Regions from separate parts of the Gallintestinimicrobium sp. genome, predicted to be linked through region 2. Evidence: predicted binding sites of a transcription regulator. Region 2 holds the regulator's gene; each other region holds the start of a gene.

Evidence for each region. The regulator HrcA, encoded in region 2, represses chaperone genes, less so after heat shock. The targets are predictions, from matches to a motif close to TGTTAGCACTCNNNNNNNNNGAGTGCTAACA.
Region 1: a site for HrcA is predicted at 2,112-2,142, ahead of ACLTOQ_RS00265 (Hsp20/alpha crystallin family protein). Genes of this name have one in related genera too.
Region 3: a site for HrcA is predicted at 3,868-3,898, ahead of groES (co-chaperone GroES). Genes of this name have one in related genera too.

The regions. Positions count from the first base shown of each region.
Region 1 is NZ_JBKVPW010000001.1:55,125-61,770, reverse strand. Features, by position in the region: gene ACLTOQ_RS00275 (methylated-DNA--[protein]-cysteine S-methyltransferase) at 1-173, shown strand, start outside; gene ACLTOQ_RS00270 (diguanylate cyclase domain-containing protein) at 149-1,909, opposite strand; gene ACLTOQ_RS00265 (Hsp20/alpha crystallin family protein) at 2,311-2,775, shown strand; gene ACLTOQ_RS00260 (Na/Pi cotransporter family protein) at 3,058-4,965, shown strand; gene ACLTOQ_RS00255 (carbon-nitrogen hydrolase family protein) at 4,990-5,481, shown strand; gene ACLTOQ_RS00250 (AAA family ATPase) at 5,616-6,646, shown strand, end outside.
Region 2 is NZ_JBKVPW010000003.1:15,654-22,299, reverse strand. Features, by position in the region: gene dnaK (molecular chaperone DnaK) at 128-2,008, opposite strand; gene grpE (nucleotide exchange factor GrpE) at 2,092-2,715, opposite strand; gene hrcA (heat-inducible transcriptional repressor HrcA) at 2,745-3,773, opposite strand; gene ACLTOQ_RS03535 (DUF6465 family protein) at 4,180-4,659, opposite strand; gene ACLTOQ_RS03530 (ATP-binding protein) at 4,816-6,117, opposite strand; gene ACLTOQ_RS03525 (response regulator transcription factor) at 6,142-6,646, opposite strand, start outside.
Region 3 is NZ_JBKVPW010000004.1:72,232-78,877, reverse strand. Features, by position in the region: gene ACLTOQ_RS05310 (acetate/propionate family kinase) at 1-189, opposite strand, end outside; gene pta (phosphate acetyltransferase) at 503-1,504, opposite strand; gene groL (chaperonin GroEL) at 1,880-3,505, opposite strand; gene groES (co-chaperone GroES) at 3,537-3,824, opposite strand; gene ACLTOQ_RS05290 (GH25 family lysozyme) at 4,453-5,229, opposite strand; gene ACLTOQ_RS05285 (hypothetical protein) at 5,238-6,646, opposite strand, start outside.

The DNA.
Region 1 (6,646 bases), on a different contig from region 2:
CGGTAGGCGGTGCGGTGGGACATAACGGGATTTCAATCATCATTCCATGCCATCGGGTTGTTGGGACAAAGGGGAACCTGACAGGGTATGCAGGCGGACTTGACAAAAAGATGGCACTGCTTGAGCTGGAGCATGCCAATCGGAAAACTTATCCGGAAAATTTGTCGCTGTAATGAATATGCATATCTTCCCAGTCCATAAATAATACATAGAATACTTTTCCATATTGTGGGCTTTCTACAATTCTCCCATGATCCAGTACAGAAAGATAAGATCCGTCCGCCTTTCGAAGATGAAAATGAATATAGTCATTTTCATTTCCGCTGTCGATTTGTTCCCAAATGCTTGCTTCTATCTGCTGCTGCTCATCTTCACGAATCAGGTTGTGAAAACTCTTATTGGTGAGCCTGAAGAATTCATCCATACTTTGATATCCGGTCATAGAAAGAAATTCATGGTTTGCATAAAAAAGTTCGTCATCTTCCTTGTCTGCTCTGTATATGATAAATGCACCCGGAAGGTGTTCGGAGATATCTCTAAGTGCAAAGCCCAGCTGTTTGCGAACAACGGATTGAAGTTTCTTACTGTAAGACATACATCCATTTTTCCCGTGAAGCTTTATTTCATAGAGAGCTGCATCTGCACAGCGCATGAGCTGTGAAAGACTGGATGCAAAGGTCGGATATTCCGCATATCCAAGAGAAATATAAAATTGCTGCTCCCTTCCTCTGCATGAGAATGTTTTGGGAAGGCTGGTGAATTGCTGCAATTGCGCTTCTGCTTCTTCAAAGGTATAGTTAGGGAGAAGAACACAAAATTCGTCTCCACCGTTTCTTCCTAATATGGCATCAGATGGAAAAAAAGCTTTCATGCTGTCTGCAAGACATTTCAATGCCTTGTCACCATAACCGTGTCCATAGATATCATTGATAAACTTAAAGTCATCAATATCAAAAAGTGCAGCCACAAAATGAGTTTTCGGATTTTTAGCTATCATTTTCGCTGCCAATTCATCAAATCCATAGCGATTGTAAATATTGGTAAGGGAATCCGTGTGTGCCAGTATCTGAAATCTGTTTTTATTTTCTTTCGAAGTCAGCCATACACAGGTAAGAACGGACAGAAGTATAACGTTAGCAGTTAATATCACACTGGTTTTTGCTATTAATAAATTGTTTCGCCATCCACCTTGAGGAGCTACTTCAAACATCCATTCCTCTTCCCCTATCGTAAAAGTATAAGAAACCGGATTTATCAACGAATCATTTGATTGAGAAACAATGTTATAGGTATCACTCCAGGGAGCATCTGTCTTTGAAATTCTGTATTCATATCCAAAGCTGGAAAGTGCACTGACCGCGTCTGAGAAAATGTCGGGTACACGCAGGACAACAATGGTAAAGCCCCAGAAATATTCCAACCCGTTTTCATCCTTCAGGAAAATGGGATTGCGGACAGCAATTCCAGAGCCGCCCTGTTTCAATTTGAATGGTCCCTGGGTAATGATTGTATGGTTGTCCCTTGCATAACAGGAAATCTTTCCACGATCTTTATCATGGAGCAGATCAATTTTGCCTGCTTCATTTCCGGTGGACGGATAAATATCTGTCACAACACCATTCGGAGCAAGCTGCACGCTTTCAATAGAATCAGACATAAGATTTTCTGCAATCATGTCAAACTGGTTAAATTCTCCAGATTCACTGATCAAAATCTGTTTCAGAACATCCGTAACGTCTATCCCTTCTGTAATCTCATTTTTTATGCGTTCCCCATAGGTTGTTGCATTTAATAATGCTGTTGTATGGTTCTGTGCTGTTTCATGAGAGTCTACTTTGTATAGGATTATACCAACAAGGCATATACCCAGTAAGAAAACGATAAGCGGAATAAGTGTTTTTTGTTTCATCTAACATGCCCTTTTTTTCAGAGGTGTTTTGCAAGACCTCTGTTGATGTCAGTCATGGCGGCTGTTTTCATAGTATTTTCCCTCACATTGTGTTCCGTGTCAAGATTTCGTACAAGCTAAAATAAGAAGGAGAGCCAAAGCTTTTGGATATTGTTTTTGTCATTTTACAGAGCTCGCAGCGTTCACAAATTCTTCACAAAAAAATTAGCACTCGCCTATTGACACTGCTAATAATGAGTGTTATATTACATCTAGAACAAAGGAAAGGGAACAAAAAGAACAGAAGATGCCGAAAACGGAATCGGAGTTCTCAGAAAGCTTTTCTTTGAACCAGATAAAATGACAACCACTTCTGAAAAGGATTCACAGAAGGCATGATAGAAGGAATGGAGGAATGACTTATGTTACTGCCTAGAATTTGGGATGAAGATTTATTTGAGAATATGGATAACTGGATGAGCTGGCCGGATGAGAGTGAGTTCTTCGGTAAGAAGAATCCTCTGTATGGCAAACATGCAAAGAACCTCATGAAGACAGATGTTCGGGAAACCGAGGATGCTTACGAGGTAGATATTGATCTGCCTGGCTTCAAGAAAGACGAGGTTACGATCACCGTCGAAAATGGTTATCTGAATATCAGCGCTGTCAAAGGCCTTGATAAAGACGAAACCGATAAGAAGACCGGCAAGTATATTCGTCAGGAGCGTTACGCAGGCAGCTGCTCCAGAACATTTTATGTCGGCGAAGCCGTTGAACCCGAGGATGTTTCCGCGAAGTTTGAAAACGGTATCCTGCAGCTTCACATTTTGAAGAAGGAAGCAAAGAAGGTAGAAAAGAAAGACAACCGGATCGCAATTGAAGGCTGATCTTTTCGGTATACAAATCTGAGCATTCCGTCAAAATCTCACCTGATAAAAATCCCGGTGCGTGAAAACGTACCGGGATTTTTTGTCGTAAAGGAAGCTTCGATTTTATACAATAAAAACGCTTTGGGAGGATCCCACTGCGGCAGGAAAGGAAAAGGGCGATATTCGACAGGAGAAATGCGCTGGATTTCACCCGAAAGGTTGCGTAAAAAGGCTCAATCATGTAAAATCAAAGTAATATCTTTGAAAAATGAGCGGCAGGACCGCAGCATGGAGGATGAAATGGATATATTCGGAATATTGGCGATGGTCGGGGGACTTGCTCTGTTTTTATACGGTATGCAGGTTCTGGGAGATGGTCTGAAAAGAACGTCGGGCGGACGTCTGGAAGAAATTCTGGAATCGCTGACTTCCAACAAATGGAAGGGCGCGCTGCTGGGCTGTGTTGTCACGGCAGTAATTCAGTCATCGTCAGCAACGACGGTAATGGTAGTCGGACTCGTAAACTCCGGTATTATGAAGCTGACGCAGGCTGCAGGCGTTATTTTGGGAGCGAACGTCGGAACGACCGTTACTTCCTGGATGCTGAGCTTGACTGGTATCGAAAGCAGCAATGTGTTTGTACAGCTGTTAAAGCCGGCGAACTTCTCACCAATCGTCGGTATCATTGGCGTGATCATGCTGATGACCGCTAAAAATGATAAGAAAAAAGATATCGGTACGATTTTGATCGGCTTTGCAGTTCTGATGTTTGGTATGGAAACTATGTCCTCTGCAGTAGAGCCGCTGGCGGGCAATGAGAAATTTACCGGCATTCTGACGATGTTCTCCAATCCGATCCTTGGTATGCTTGCCGGTCTGGTGCTGACTGCGGTTATTCAGAGCTCTTCTGCATCCATCGGTATCCTGCAGGCACTTTCCATGAGTGGAACACTTACCATCGGTTCTGCGATCCCGATTCTGATGGGTGAAAACATCGGTACGGCGATCACTGCGATCCTTTCCTCTATGGGCGCAAGTAAAAATGCGAAGCGTGCAGCGCTGATGCATTTATATTTCTGTATTTTAAAGACAAGCTTTTTCATGGTGCTTTTTTATCTGATCGATGCGATCGTACATTTTTCGTTTATGACAGAGCTTGCAAACCCTTTCATCATTGCCATGATCCACAGTATCTTTAACCTGTCGGCGGTGATTATCATGCTGCCGATATCCGAAGTATTGGTAAAGCTTGCGATGAAGACGATTCCGGTTACTCCGGACGAGCTCGAGGATGTTCCGGTAGAAAAGAGCATTCAGATCCTGGACGAGCGTTTCCTGGCATCGCCGCATTTTGCACTGGAGCAGTGTAAAACAGCCGCAGGCGATATGGCAGAGTATGCCCGGGAAGCCCTGTTGCTTGGAATGGGGCTTGTGACAGAGTTCCATCCAGAACAGGCAAAGCGGGTGGAAAATCTGGAAAATCTTGTGGATTCCTACGAAGATCAGCTGGGTACTTATCTGGTAAAATTAAGCAGCCGGAATCTTTCTACGAGAGACAGCCATACACTGTCCACGCTGCTGCATTGTATCGGTGATTTTGAGCGGATCTGTGACCATGCGATCAATCTCGTAGGATATGCACAGGAAATGGCGGAAAAGGATCTGCATTTTTCTGCCAAAGCAGAAGAAGAGCTGAAGGTATTTACGGCGGCGGTTCAGGATATCATGAACCGTGCGGTAACAGTATTTAAGAACGATGATCTGAAGCTTGCAAAGTCTGTAGAGCCTCTGGAAGAGGTGATCGACGGACTGAATATGGAGATCAAGAGACGCCATATCCGCAGATTACGGAAGGGAAAATGTACCATAGAGCTTGGACTTACGCTGTCGGATATTACGACCTGCTACGAACGTGTTGCAGACCACTGCTCCAATATCGCAGTATGCCTGCTGCAGGTCAATGAAGACGGCTTCGATACCCATGGCTATTTGGAAATGGTCCGTGATACGGACAATCCGGAGTTCCGCGCAGAGGTGGCAGAATTTGAACACAAATACGAGCTGCCCCGTATGAAGAAGGATGAAATCGATTCTCTGCCGACGATCGCTTTAGAGGAAACAGATACAGCCTCCGGAGAAAAGTCAGATTTTCTCAGCAGTCGAATTCAGGAGCGTAAGAAAAAGAGAAAAGACGGGAAAAAGAAATAAAGAAGGCACCGCAACAACCGGACGATTTTATTTCAGCCAAATCAGCCTGTTTGGTTCTATGATAAGCGGGCTTTGTGGGGGTGGGATAGAGAGCATTTTGCCCAGGGAAGCGGCGATGGCATTTTTGAAATAGCAGGCATTTCGGTCGGAGTCAGGATTTGTTTTGAAGTGCGATTCCCGGAGTATTTCAGGGAGCTGTATGCGAGGAAAACGGACTTGAATGTCGTTCTGTTTTACGATGTGTCGGATGTGGATGACACAGGCAGATACGATTTGATTAAAGGGCATCTGCAGACCCGCGCGGTAGAAAATGTGTCGACGATTGTTTCCGTTGATTCGATTCATCCTTACCAGACTGCACCGACCGCAGTTTTTGGAAAATCCGGTCAGATTTTAAAAGAATGTACCCGGAATCAGCCGGAGCTTCTGATCTATGATTTCGAAAAGACAGAGGACGATTTTGGCGAAACGGGGCGGCGGACGATTTCGGACACGCTTTTTTTCGAAGGAAAGTGAATAAAAACAACGACATTAAATATCGGTATGGCTTTTGTCTTGTGGCCATCCAACGATATTTGGTGTCGTTTTTTTGTTTCCGGAGAAAAGGAGTGGATAAGCTTGGTTCCGTAAAAAAATACGGCATAAGTTGAATGATTGTTATGTTAAAAAAATTCAGCGTAGAAAACTTTAAAGGGTTTCAGGATAAAATCACATTTGATATAGGATCACCCAGCAATTATAACTTTAATTCTGAAATTATAAAAAACGGTTGTGTGACAAAAGGAATTATTTATGGCATTAACAGCAGCGGTAAATCAAACCTTGGATTGGCTATTTTTGATATCATTACCCATTTGACAGATAAACAGAAATTGCTTTCCAGCTACGATTTTTACCTGAACATGAGTGGAAGAAAATCCTTTGCTGAATTTGAATACACCTTTATGTTTGATGGTCATGAAGTGGTTTACCGATACAGCAAAAATGATGTAAATACTATGAAGAGTGAGAGTTTATCTATTGATGGAAAGGAAGTTATCTTTTTTGATTTTCTTACCAGGGATGGGTTCACCTTGCTGGATGGTTCCGGCACTTTGAATGTATCGATCAAGAGCGAGAGTCCGATTTCCCGTGTAAGGTATGTGAACAACAACTCTATTCTTACGGATAATGAGCAAAATCGGGTATTTAAAAAGTTTATTGATTTTGTGGAACGTATGCTTTTGTTTTATTCGTTAGACAGCCGGGGATATGAAGGCTTTACAAATGGTAACGAAGGTGTAGCGGAAGGTATTGTAAATAGTGGAAAAGTGCAGGATTTCCAGAGGTTCCTGAAAGAAAATGACATTGACTATGAATTATACGGATGCGAAGTGGACGGCAAAAAAGCAATCTACTGTCATTTTGATAATACAGATGCTGATTTCTTTAAGATCGCCTCTACCGGAACCAGATCACTGGCATTGTTCTATTATTGGTATATTCGTATGGAAAAGGCATCTTTTGTGTTTATAGATGAATTTGATGCATTTTATCATTTCGAATTATCCGAGTCGGTGCAAAGACATTTGAACCAGATAGCTGGAGTTCAGATATTTACAACGACTCACAACACGGATCTGATGAGCAATGATCTGCTTAGACCGGATAGCTATTTCTTACTTGCAAATAACAGCATAAA
Region 2 (6,646 bases):
GTCCTGCATAGGTTGCAGATATGCGTTTACACACGGATAGGGGCCTGAAAGAATCCGGCCCCCATTGTACATTCTTCCGGTCCGACACAGCGTCATCTGGCACTGTGCCGATTTACCGGGTATTATTTTATACTTCTCTGAAGTCTCCGTCAATAACATCATCATCCGGATTGCTGCCTGCACCTGCATTGCTGCCTGCACCTGCTGCATTACCCATATCAGGACCTGCCTGACCAGCTGCGCCCTGCGCCTGCTCATAAACCTTTGCAAATACTGCCTGAGCGGACTGCATCAGTTTCTCCTGAGCTGCCTTGATGTCAGCTACCTGACTGTCTGTCAGCTCCTGATCCTTGGTGGACTCCAGCAGGGATTTCAGTGCATTCAGATCTGCTTCAACGCCTGCCTTTGCGCTTGCGTCTACTTTATCGCCAACCTCATTCAGAGCCTTCTCGGTCTGGAATACGAAGGAGTCTGCGCTGTTTCTGGTGTCGATTGCGTCTTTCTTCTTCTTATCCTGTGCTTCGAACTCAGCAGCTTCCTTCACTGCCTTGTTGATATCATCTTCGGACATGTTGGAACCAGCAGTGATGGTGATGTGCTGTTCCTTGCCTGTGCCCAGATCCTTAGCGGATACATTTACGATACCGTTTGCATCGATATCGAAGGTAACCTCGATCTGCGGTACACCACGCATTGCAGGCGGAATACCATCCAGACGGAACTGTCCAAGGGACTTGTTGTCCTTTGCGAACTGTCTCTCGCCCTGCAGAACGTTGATATCAACGGCTGTCTGGTTATCAGCTGCAGTAGAGAAGATCTGGCTCTTCTTAGTAGGAATGGTTGTATTTCTCTCAATCAGTCTGGTTGCGATACCACCCATTGTCTCAATGGACAGAGACAGAGGAGTTACATCCAGCAGCAGGATATCACCTGCGCCTGCATCGCCTGCCAGCTTACCACCCTGGATGGAAGCACCCAGTGCAACGCACTCGTCAGGGTTTAAGGACTTGCTGGGTTCATGACCGGTCAGCTGTTTTACCTTATCCTGTACAGCCGGGATACGGGTAGAACCACCGACCAACAGTACCTTGCCAAGCTCGGAAGCGGTAATGCCTGCATCCTTTAATGCGTTCTGAACCGGAATTGCAGTACGCTCTACCAGATCGCTTGTCAGTTCATCAAATTTTGCTCTGGACAGATCCATATCAAAGTGCAGAGGTCCGTTTGCATTCATGCTGATGAAAGGCAGGTTGATGTTGGTTGTTGTCGCACTGGACAGCTCCTTCTTCGCCTTTTCAGCTGCTTCTTTCAGTCTCTGCATTGCCATCTTGTCTTTAGACAGGTCTACGCCCTGCTGAGCCTTAAATTCGGAAACCATCCAATCAATGATCTTGTTATCGAAATCATCGCCGCCCAGATGAGTATCACCATTGGTTGCCAGAACTTCGATAACGCCGTCGCCGATTTCGATGATGGAAACATCGAATGTACCGCCGCCTAAGTCGTATACCATGATCTTCTGTTCTTTTTCGTTGTCAAGTCCGTATGCCAGAGCTGCTGCGGTAGGCTCGTTGATGATACGCTTTACATCGAGGCCTGCGATCTTGCCGGCATCCTTGGTTGCCTGACGCTGAGCATCGTTGAAGTATGCAGGAACAGTGATAACTGCTTCGGATACCTTCTCGCCCAGATAGTTCTCTGCGTCAGCTTTCAGCTTCTGCAGGATCATAGCGGAAATTTCCTGAGGGGAATATTTCTTTCCGTCGATGTCTACCTTGTAGTCCGTACCCATATGTCTCTTAATAGAAGCGATGGTGCGGTCTGCATTGGTAACTGCCTGACGTTTTGCAGGCTCGCCGACCAGTCTCTCACCGGTCTTTGTGAATGCAACTACGGAAGGTGTTGTTCTTGCTCCTTCTGCATTTGCGATAACGGTAGGCTTGCCGCCTTCCATAACTGCTACGCAGCTGTTTGTTGTACCAAGGTCGATACCAATAATCTTACTCATAACTTTTCTCCTTCTGCCTTATCGGCTATCTCAAGCAATGTCTTATGTTCTGTTCAAATCTATGAAAAGCTGCCTGCAGGCTTTTATTCCTGCACAACAGCGACCATGCTGTGACGTACCACGGTGTCCCTGTACATGTAGCCCTTTAAAAGCTCCTGTGCTACAGTTCCGGGTTCCAGCTCATCGTTTTCCACCTGCATCACTGCGTTGTGGAAGTTGGGATCGAACTCTTTGCCGACCGCTTCGATCGGTTTTACACCGAGGTTTTCAAGCTCTGTTAGCAGCTGCCTGTAAACCTTGTTCATACCGTCTACAAAAGGAGCATCCTTTTCGTCTTCCGGTACGGTTGCAAGTCCTCTTTCAAAATTATCTACAACAGGAAGGATCTTTTCGATCACGCTCTTTGCGCCTGTCTCGAACATCGCAGACTTTTCCTTTTCGGAGCGCTTGCGGAAGTTCTCGAACTCAGCCATCTGCCGCATTACCTTATCCTGCAGCTCGTTGATCTGTGCCTTTACGGCATCTTCCTTTTTCTCTTTTTTTCTTCCGGAAAAGAAGCCTTTTTTATCTTTTTCCTCAGAAGCTTCCCCATCTTCCGGAGTTTCTGTATTTTCTGCGGAAGCCTCCGCAGTTTCTTCACATTCTTCCGTATTCCGTTTTTCCTGCGTTTCGGTTTCCGATGTGTCCTGCTTTACTTCCTCTTCCATTCTCTCTTCTGCCACGCCTGTCACCCTTTCTACTTCTTATATAAAGTATCCAACTCGTTCATCAGTGTCTTTAAGGTACCGATGACCTTGTCATAATCCATTCGTTTGGGACCGATGATTCCGATCGTACCTCTCATGCCCTCTCCAAGCTCATAGGTTGCAGTTACGACGCTGCAGTCCTTCATGGACGAAACCGGCGTCTCATTGCCGATATAAACCTGAATGCCGGTGTTATTCTCTTCGGAAAGGGAATCCTGAACCAGCTCTCCCAGCGCTTTCTTTTCTTCAAATACATTGATCAGCTCGCTGGTCTTTTCCCGATTGTCCGTCAGCTCCGGATATTTCAGGATGTTATTGGTTCCGCTGGTATAGATCTTTAAATCCTCATCCGACCGGATCGCTTCGGCAACTGCATCAATCACTCCGCTTACAATGCCGCTGTGAACGCCTGCCTGCTGCTTCATCTCCGAAATCATCGCAAGATTGATTTCATCAATCGACAGCCCGTTTAAATGGGTGTTTAACAGGATGTTCAGTTTCAGGAGTGTCGCATCATCCAGATCCTCTTCGACCTGAAGCATCGTGTTCTTGATCACATTGCCTTCTACTACAACAACTGCCAGAAGCTGATGCTCATCTACTTTTGAAAGCTGGATGAATTTCAGCTTATTGCGCTGATACTGGGGTGTGGTGATCATCGCCGCATAGTTGGTGTTGGTCGCCAGCACTCTCGCCACTCTCTTTAAGAGAGTGTCCATCTTTTCATCCTTTTCCAGAAGCAGACCTTTTAACTCTTCCACTTCACGTTCCCGCTCACCCAGCATGGTGTCTACATAAAAGCGGTAACCCTTATCAGAAGGAATCCGTCCTGCAGAGGTATGGGGCTGTAAAATGTAGCCCATTTCTTCCAGATCGGACATCTCATTGCGGATGGTCGCGGAACTTAAATTCAAATCGGTATACTTGGAAATTGTCCTGCTGCCCACCGGCTCTCCTGTCTCCAGATAGTTCCGAATAACTGCCTGCAGAATTTTCTTTTTCCTTTCATCGAGTTCCACGTTCTCACCTGCTTTCTGATTTGTTAGCACTCAATCACTTGGAGTGCTAACACCTTCTGATGATTACATTACCACTCCCCTACTCTATTGTCAACAGATTTTCCCAAAATACTTGTGAAGATAGTGTGAAAAATAAGCGTGATCGCTTATTTTTCGCACAGCTATTTGTGCCACAGGCGTCACAAAGTAGTTAGGATCGCAGAGCCGAACTGGACGTTCGCCTCGCGATTCCTTCGGCGCAAAGCGCCTGCGGAATGGAGAATTTATGAAAAAAGCAGCCGCACCGGGAAGGATTCGTCCCCGATACGGCTGTTCTTATTTCTGTGTATTATGTACGTTCTGACTCTGCAGCGCCCGCTCAGATTATGGCGACGCCTGCTTTCGATTGCGGTGTCTGCTCAGACACTTAGATTCCGAAGCTTCCGCTCGTTGTACCGTTGATCACATAGTATACTGCGCTCTCTTCCGGCTTTACATACAGCTCAACGCTCTTGAACTCTTCCGGTGCGTTGCCCAGGTCATACTGCCATACATCTTTGGCAATCTCAACCAGTCTCTCAGTTGTGTATTCCTTGCCTGCAAACTGAACGCTTACCTCAGTCTTTACAGCTGCTGCTTTTGTTGCGCGCTTTGCCGGCGCTTTCTTTTCAGCGGTTGCCTTTGCTGTTGTGGTTTTCTTTGCAGCTGTTTTCTTTGCTGCGGGCTTTTCCTCTGCTTTAGCTGCAGCTGTTGCTTCTGCTTCAACTGCTTTTTCTTCTGCCTTTGCTTCAACAGCCTCTGTCTTGGGTTCCTCGGTCTTTACTGCCGCAACAGTCTCAGCTTTTACGGTTTCTTTTTTATTAACGGGTGCCTTTGTTACAGTTTTCTTCACTGTGCTTTTTCTCATAATGATCTCCTCCTTAACACCCAGGTATCCATTCTCCTTGTCATATCATTATCTAGCAATTACCTGAATTTAGTGATTAGTTTACTTCTAAAACCAGATATTGTCAACCTTTCCTCTGTTTTCGCCGAAAAAATTAACGCTTTTTAGAAAATATTTTTACATTTTATTTATTCCGGACATCGGAATTTCGACAAAAAATGTACTTCCGGCTCCAGGCTCACTGGTAAGCCTTACACTGCCCCCATAATACGCCGTGATATGCTTCACAATCGACAGTCCCAGGCCGGTTCCGCCCATTTTTCGGCTTCTTCCCTTGTCCACCCTGAAAAAGCGTTCAAAGACACGTTTCTGATCCTCCGGATCGATTCCTACGCCATCATCCTTTACTTCTATATATACTGCCTCTGGCTCCTGCCAGATTTTTGTCCAGACATGTCCGCCCGGATGGTTGTATTTGATGCCATTGCTGATCAGATTTGATAAAAGCTCCCGCATCTGCTGCAGACTTGCCTGGAGGATCACATTTCCACATGAGCCCGAAATTTCCACCTTACAGGATGCCGCCTGTGGTGTCAGGGATTCCAGGACCTCATCCATCACACTTTTTAAATTTACCTTACTCAGCGTTACCTCCGCATCCTTGCTTTCCAGCCGCGAGATCATCAGGATATCATCGATCAGACTTGTCATATGCTCTGTTTCCTTTAAAATCCTCGCAAGGAAATCCTTCCTGGTCGCCTCATCCTTGACAAAATCCTGACTCAACAGCTCCGCATAGCCCCGCACGGACGTAATCGGCGTTTTAAGCTCATGGGAGGCATTACTGAAAAATTCCTGGCGAATTTTACGGTCCCGCTCCATCTGCACCATCTGCCGTTTGATTTCATCAGAGCGGATATATCCGGAATATCTCGCTGCAACTGCAACGCTTACAACAAACGCAACCATCATTCCGACAAGCAGAAGCGGAAGCACTACGATCATATACCGGAAAAGGCCGGTGTAGGGAATCGACATACGAATAATAGCCTTTCCATCCTCTGAAAGCTTTGCTACATACAGCATCTCCTGACCAAGACTTTCAGAATAACGGGTCGAACTGCCCTCACCCTTTTCAAGTGCCTCCTTTACCTCCTGCCTGTCAAGATGATTTTCCATACCGTCCACATTTTTCAGATCAGAATCAGCAAGCACTGTCCCGTCTTTTGCGATTATCGTAACCCGGACATTCGCATCCAGTGCAGAGGCATGAACCTTCTGCAGCTGCTCCTGCAACGGTTTATCCGTATCGAGTGTGTATTCGACTACGGAAATCGTCTTTTCCATCATCTCCACATTTTCCTGCCGCATCCGGCTTCCAAGAAAAAAAGACGAAACAATACTGCTGATCGCCAGCGCCAATACTAAGATCATGCCAAAGCGGACCAGTACCGGATTTTTTATCATAATTTTTTTCATTTCCCCATTTTTCCTTTTGCTTTCCTATTCCTGAGGCTTCATAAAACGGTAGCCGACACTGCGCACCGTTTTAATGTAGTGTCCCGCCTCTTCCCCCAGCTTCTGGCGAAGGGTCTTGATATGGATATCGAGCGTTCTCGTCTCCACGTCCGCCCGCCAGTCCCAGAGCTTATCCAAAAGCTCATCCCGCGATACCACACGGTTCTGATTTTCTGCCAGATAAACAAGCAGCTCATATTCTTTGTAGGTTAAAAGAACCTCACTTCCATTTACCTTTACCTCCCGCGTTTCCAGATCCAGATGCAGGGCACCGCAGTCGAAAAGCTTCGGCTGTTCCGGTTCCTCCTCTTTAGTACGGCGCAGCAGGGAACGCACCCGTGCCAGCAGCTCCAGCACGCTGAAGGGCTTGGTCATATAGTCGTCTGCGCCCCCATCCAGTCCTGCTACCTTGTCGTATTCCTTATCCTTCGCCGTCAGCACCAGCACCGGAAGCTTTTTCCATGCATCGTTTGCGCGAATTTTACGGATT
Region 3 (6,646 bases), on a different contig from region 2:
AGCATCCTTATGATCTGCCATCGGAGCGTCCCATTTACGCTTTTCATGACCGGTCAGTGTGTAGCTGATCCGGCTGCCAGCGATACCAATTCTCTCACATAATCCTTTCGCTGTCAATTCTTCTGTTTCCGAATCGATTAACTGGAATTTCAGCGAAGAACTTCCGCAATTTATGACAAGAATTTTCATTTTTGTATACCCCCGTTCGTGTTATTTGAATCTCACCTCTCCATAATAACAAAAACCATCCCAATTTACAACTAAAACCGAGACGGTTTGCACAATTTTATTCTCAGCAGGCTGTTAGACTCACGGGCTCGCACCGGCACACTTTACTTCCTGCTGCGCAGGCTGCCCGTTCGTTAATGATGCAAGAAAAACAAATGCCGCCCTATACGGACGGCGTTTATTTTTCTATTGTATCAATTATGTCGTGAGCATAGCTCACTCGGCAACTTCGCCGTTCGTCAATCATGCAAGCATGCTGACTCACTTGCGTGCGCTACATGAGCTGTGCCTGAACAGCAGTTAATGCTACTACTCCGACGATGTCTTCCCAGGAACAGCCTCTGGACAGGTCGTTTACGGGCTTTGCGATACCCTGCAGCATTGGCCCATAGGCTTCCGCCTTTGCCAGTCTCTGTACCAGCTTGTAGCCGATATTGCCGCAGTCCAGGTTCGGGAAGATCAGAACGTTTGCCTTACCTGCAACTTCGCTGCCGGGCGCTTTGGATTTTGCAACAGAGGGCACAATCGCTGCGTCAGTCTGCAGTTCGCCGTCCAAGGTCAGTCCGGGATACTGTTCGTGTGCAATTTCTACCGCTTTTACAACCTTATCTACCAGAGGATGCTTTGCGCTTCCCTTGGTGGAATGGGACAGCATCGCGATAATCGGTTTTGCGCCGACAAGGGTCTTAAAGCTCTTTGCACTGGTGTCTGCAATCGCTGCAAGCTCTTCAGCGGTCGGATCCTGATTCAGGCCACAATCTGCAAACAGGAACGTACCGTGCTCGCCGTATTCACAGTTGGGTACATCCAGAATAAAGAAACCGGATACCAGCTTTACACCGGGTGCGGTCTTTAAAATCTGCAGCGCCGGACGCAGGGTATCTGCGGTTGCATGGCATGCACCCGCCACCATTCCGTCTGCATCATTTGCTTTTACCATGATAACACCAAAGGTCATGTTATCGGTCAGCAGAATCTGACGTGCCTTTTCGGGCGTCATTCCCTTATGCTTTCTCGTTTCATATAATAACTGAACGTATTCGTCCAGCTTCTCACATTTCGTAGGATCGATCACGCGCACACCGGTCAGATCAACTTCCAGCCATCCTGCACCATCCATGATCTTTTCTTCATTGCCAACCATAATAATGTTGGCAATCCCCTCTTCGATAATATGGGATGCTGCGATCAGCGTTCTCTTGTCATTCGTCTCCGGAAGTACGATCGTCTTTCTGTCCGATCTGGCCTTTTCTTTGATGATGTCAATATAAGACATTCTGCTTCTCCTTTCATTTTCTGATTTTCACGTTTTCGTTCTCAATGTCTGATAGATAAATTATAACATTTTCCCCATTCGAGACAAGGCAAATTTCTCAAATCTTTGTATAAAATGAAGGACACAGTTCACTCGTAGAGCTCTATAAGCAGATTTCATGCTTGCATGAAAAGATGCTTATAGAGCTCTACGAAGAGATCGCCATTTCATGAGCAAAAAGGAGCTGCGCAGCAGCGAAAAAGCAGCGAAGCTGCGCTTTTTGCGAATGATGTGACGCGGGCGAACTAGGCAAACCAGCTTCGGACATAAAAAAACTGCCGTCGGCAAAACCTGCCGGCAGCAGTTTTTCATGTTTCTTATAAAAGTTTGTGCAGCTTACATCATACCCATGCCGCCTGCACCGCCGGCGGGCATTGCAGGAGTGTCTTCCTTAATGCTTGCAACAACGGATTCGGTTGTCAGCAATGTGCTTGCAACGCTGGTTGCGTTCTGCAGAGCGCTTCTGGTAACCTTTGCAGGGTCCAGAATACCTGCGTCGATCATATTTACATAAGTCTCATTCAGGGCATCGAAACCGAAGCCGATCGGGGACTCTTTTACCTTGTTGATGATAACGCTGCCTTCCAGGCCTGCGTTTGCTGCGATATAGTACAGAGGAGCTTCCAGAGCCTTCAGTACAATCTTCGCACCGGTCTTCTCATCGCCTTCCAGTGTATTTGCCAGAGCTTCTACATCCTTTGCAGCGTGGATATATGCAGAACCGCCGCCTGCGATGATACCTTCTTCTACTGCTGCACGGGTAGCTGCCAGAGCGTCTTCCATACGCAGTTTTGCTTCTTTCATCTCGGTTTCCGTTGCAGCGCCGACACGGATCACTGCTACGCCGCCAGCCAGCTTGGCAAGTCTCTCCTGCAGCTTTTCTCTGTCGAAATCAGAAGTGGTCTCTTCGATCTGCTTCTTGATCTGTGCAACTCTCGCTGCGATTGCAGCCTTGTCGCCTTCCCCATCAACAATGATGGTGTTCTCTTTCTGAACCTTAACAGATTTTGCACGGCCGAGCATATCCATTGTGGTCTCTTTTAATTCCAGGCCGAGTTCGGAGCTGATCACCTGTCCGCCGGTCAGGATTGCAATATCCTCCAGCATAGCCTTTCTTCTGTCGCCATAGCCAGGCGCTTTAACAGCTACTACATTGAAAGTGCCGCGCAGCTTGTTGACGATCAGGGTGGTCAGAGCCTCGCCCTCTACATCCTCAGCGATGATCAGCAGCTTTGCGCCGGACTGAACGATCTGCTCCAGTAAAGGCAGGATCTCCTGAATGTTAGAAATCTTCTTATCGGTAATTAGGATATACGGATTGTCCAGAACTGCTTCCATCTTATCCATATCAGTAGCCATGTATGCAGAGATATAACCTCTGTCAAACTGCATACCTTCTACCAGATCCAGCTCTGTCTTCATGGTCTTGCTTTCCTCGATGGTAATAACGCCATCGTTGGAAACCTTTTCCATCGCATCTGCAACCATCTGACCAACTTCATCGCTTGCTGCAGAAATCGCTGCAACTCTTGCAATGTGGTTCTTACCGTTGACCTTCTGGCTCATCTTCTGAATGGAATCTACGGCACACTCGGTTGCCTTCTGCATACCTTTTCTTAAAATGATCGGATTTGCACCTGCTGCCAGGTTGCTCATGCCAGCGCCGATCATTGCCTGTGCCAGAACAGTTGCGGTTGTGGTGCCGTCACCTGCAACGTCATTGGTCTTTGTTGCAACTTCTTTTACCAGCTGTGCACCCATGTTCTCGAATGCATCCTCCAGCTCGATCTCTTTTGCGATGGTCACACCATCGTTGGTGATCAGCGGAGCTCCGTAGGATTTATCCAGTGCTACGTTACGTCCCTTGGGTCCAAGGGTTACTCTGACGGTATTTGCCAGCTTATCAACGCCGGCTTCCAGTGCTGCACGCGCTTCTGCGCCGTATTTAATTTCCTTTGCCATAATAAATCAGCCTCCTAATTCAAGTTTAAACTTACGCTTCGATTACTGCCAGAATGTCTGACTGCTTTACAACGATATATTCTTCGTCATCCAGTTTCACATCAGTACCTGCGTACTTGGAGTAAATGACCTGATCGCCAACCTTAACTTCCATTTTCACTTCTTTGCCGTCCACCACTCCGCCGGGGCCAACTGCAATGACTTCTGCCTGCTGGGGCTTCTCTTTATTCTGTCCGGGAAGAACAATTCCGGATTTGGTTGTCTCTTCTGCAACCAGCTGCTTTAATACAACTCTGTCACCTAACGGTACTAACTTCATGATAACTGCCTCCTTATATGAAAATTCATACTTTCGTATTTACTGTTAGCACTCATTTGTCCTGAGTGCTAAACACTATATGTATATTATGTTTCTTCGGTCGATTATGCAACACAGCTGAGCGCCGTTCATGTTCTATTTTCTTTTATTTTCTTTTATTTTCTTTTATTTTCTCGTTATTTCTTTTATTTTCATATCAGGTTTATGAAAGTAGAATTTCATACTTTTTTTAGAATTTCACTCTGCCGCAGCAGGATCCCCACAGAGTATTTTACATCGTATGGGCAATTTCATTTCTTATACACAAAAAATCTATACACAAAAAGGCACATGCAAAAGCTGTTACCCTTTTCCATGTGCCCTGTATTTTCCATTCCTGACAACAGAAAGATCGTAGAACATGCATTCTATTGTTTCAGATTTCGAAAGCTGCTTCCCCTATAAAGAAGCTGCAGCCTGCCGATAAACCAGTCTGTCCAATATTGCCAGAATTTATACTCTGGACAGATAGAAAATTCCTTTTATATAGGAAGAAACAGGCTTTTTGTTCTGCTTTTGTTGCTATTTTTTATATCCTGTATCAAATTTTCTGACATGGCATTGGATTAAATTTATTATCCGCTGCATATTACTCCAGTATTATTACCTTGTGCACTGCGCCGACAATGCCGCGTGCGGCGAATTGCTGCCGTGCGATCTCCGCCAGCTCTTTTGTCCAGACATCCGCCACCGATACTGTATAGATTACTCCAGACTCCGCCACATGCTGTGTCCATGCTGCCGGATCTTCGTAGCTAATATTTAGATCAACATCGCCTTTGATGCCTGCAATCTCTCCACAGCTCGTATACTGCCATGCTGTAATATCCTGATTAACTGATGGTTTGTAGCTCTGGTCCGGGCCGTCATCAAATGTCATTGTACGATAGCCGCGGTAATAGCGTGCCACCCACAACCGTATCCCAGCAAACGCATTAAAGTCAAACCAGCGCTCCTTATATACATACAGCCCAACATACAGTCCAAAACCGTACCCTGCTGCCGTGATAACCTCCTGCGCCGCGCGGATGCAGCATGTTAGCTTTACAGCGCCAAGCGGCCGCAGCACATCTTTGTCCTCCACATCCCACCAGACCATTGTACCGGTCAGCCCACGGGATTGTAATAATGCTACGACCTGCTGTGCTTCCTGCCGCGCTGCGTCCTGTGTAGCTGCGTAGGTATACTTATATACAGACACAGGTATATTGTGCTTCCGGCAGCTCTCCAGATTTGTAGCAAACTGATGGTCTGCCTTGCCTGATCGTCGCACGCTGCGCAGGATTGCAAAGGATACCTTTGCCGTTGCCACCTGCTCCCAGTCAATCACGCCCTGGTTATCTGATACGTCAATTCCTTTCCACATACTTCTCCTCACTTTCTTCTGTACCCCACGCTCATCCCTGCGCCAGCATCGTTTATCACGGTCGTTGTTGGGCTGTAGGTTTTCAGCGCCTTATAAGCGGCGATTGTTTCTGGCGGGAGCGGTGTGCGGATGGATTCTGCAAGGCAATACAGCATTTTGGCATTTATTTCTCCGAGCATTTTTTTAAAAGATTTAATGGCAACATTGTTGTCTGAAGTATCCTCTAAATATTCGTTTCTAACAGACCAAACAAGATAATCATCATTAGTTTCCTCAATAATCAATTCTGTGCCTTCTTCTCTTCCACCCCACGCGTTTTCTGAGAATACCGCATGAGTATTCAATATTCTCTTTTGCGCGGTCGAAAACGTATTTTTAAAATACCAATAAAAGCCTGTGATTCCTTCTACTTGGTTGTTTACGCCCCACGAAAGCCACTCTTCCGTACCAGTAAACCTGTATTCTTCAATCCGCTGCACCCTCTCGCCCTTCGCAGGGTCAATCTCGTCCGCTACCCACTGCTGCCCTTTCTCGTCCGTATAATTGCCGCCGGAGGATACGGGGATTCCGGGCAGACCGTTGGGTGTTTTGAGAATGGCGGTTTGGAGAGGCTTGTAGAATTCGTAGGCTGTGGTTACATCTCCAGATGAAAGCTGAATGTCCCAAAATTTGTAATCCCCAGCCACATCCGCATCTCGAAACAAAAGCACGGTATACACTACATTTTTGGGTATGGTAAACTTAGTCTTGCTTTTCATAAAATCTCGGCTTCCATAAAATGTTCCATCAGCGTAATAATACAATAAGCATAATCTTCCGTTATTAGTTGATTCATAAGAGCATATGTACGTCTGTTCTGGTATTAATTTTGCTCCAATTCCCACTGCAAAACCAGCAGATCTGGTATTATACGTAATGTTACCATTTCCAATCGCGCAGTTGCTGACATTACCCGGATAAAATCGATTAACATTATCAAGACCAACAGCTACCATCCCCGCAGATATTATGCGTTTTGACGTACCTGCATAATCATTACTTTCGTAATTTTTGAGGCTGTCATCTATCCTTAGCAGATTCTTCCCCAGCACCTCAACTCTAATCTCCCCATCCTGCCCCGCGTTCTCTATCTCCTGCGGATACTCCGGTGACGGGGAGGGCTTGCCGCCGGTGTAAGGTTCGTAATCTTTAGACACATTCCCTTTATTAACAATAAGTTTCGAAAACACACCCACCGTTCCTGCTTTGACTGAAACACCTTTATTAATACACAAAATAATGCGATACGTTCCGTTGGCAGGGATTGTAACAACTTCTTTCAACCCATTAGATATGATTACATTGGCAATGGTTGCATTGCTTGAATCTCTTATTATAACAACATTGTCTTTTGGAAAAGCCTCTGCTGCTATACAAA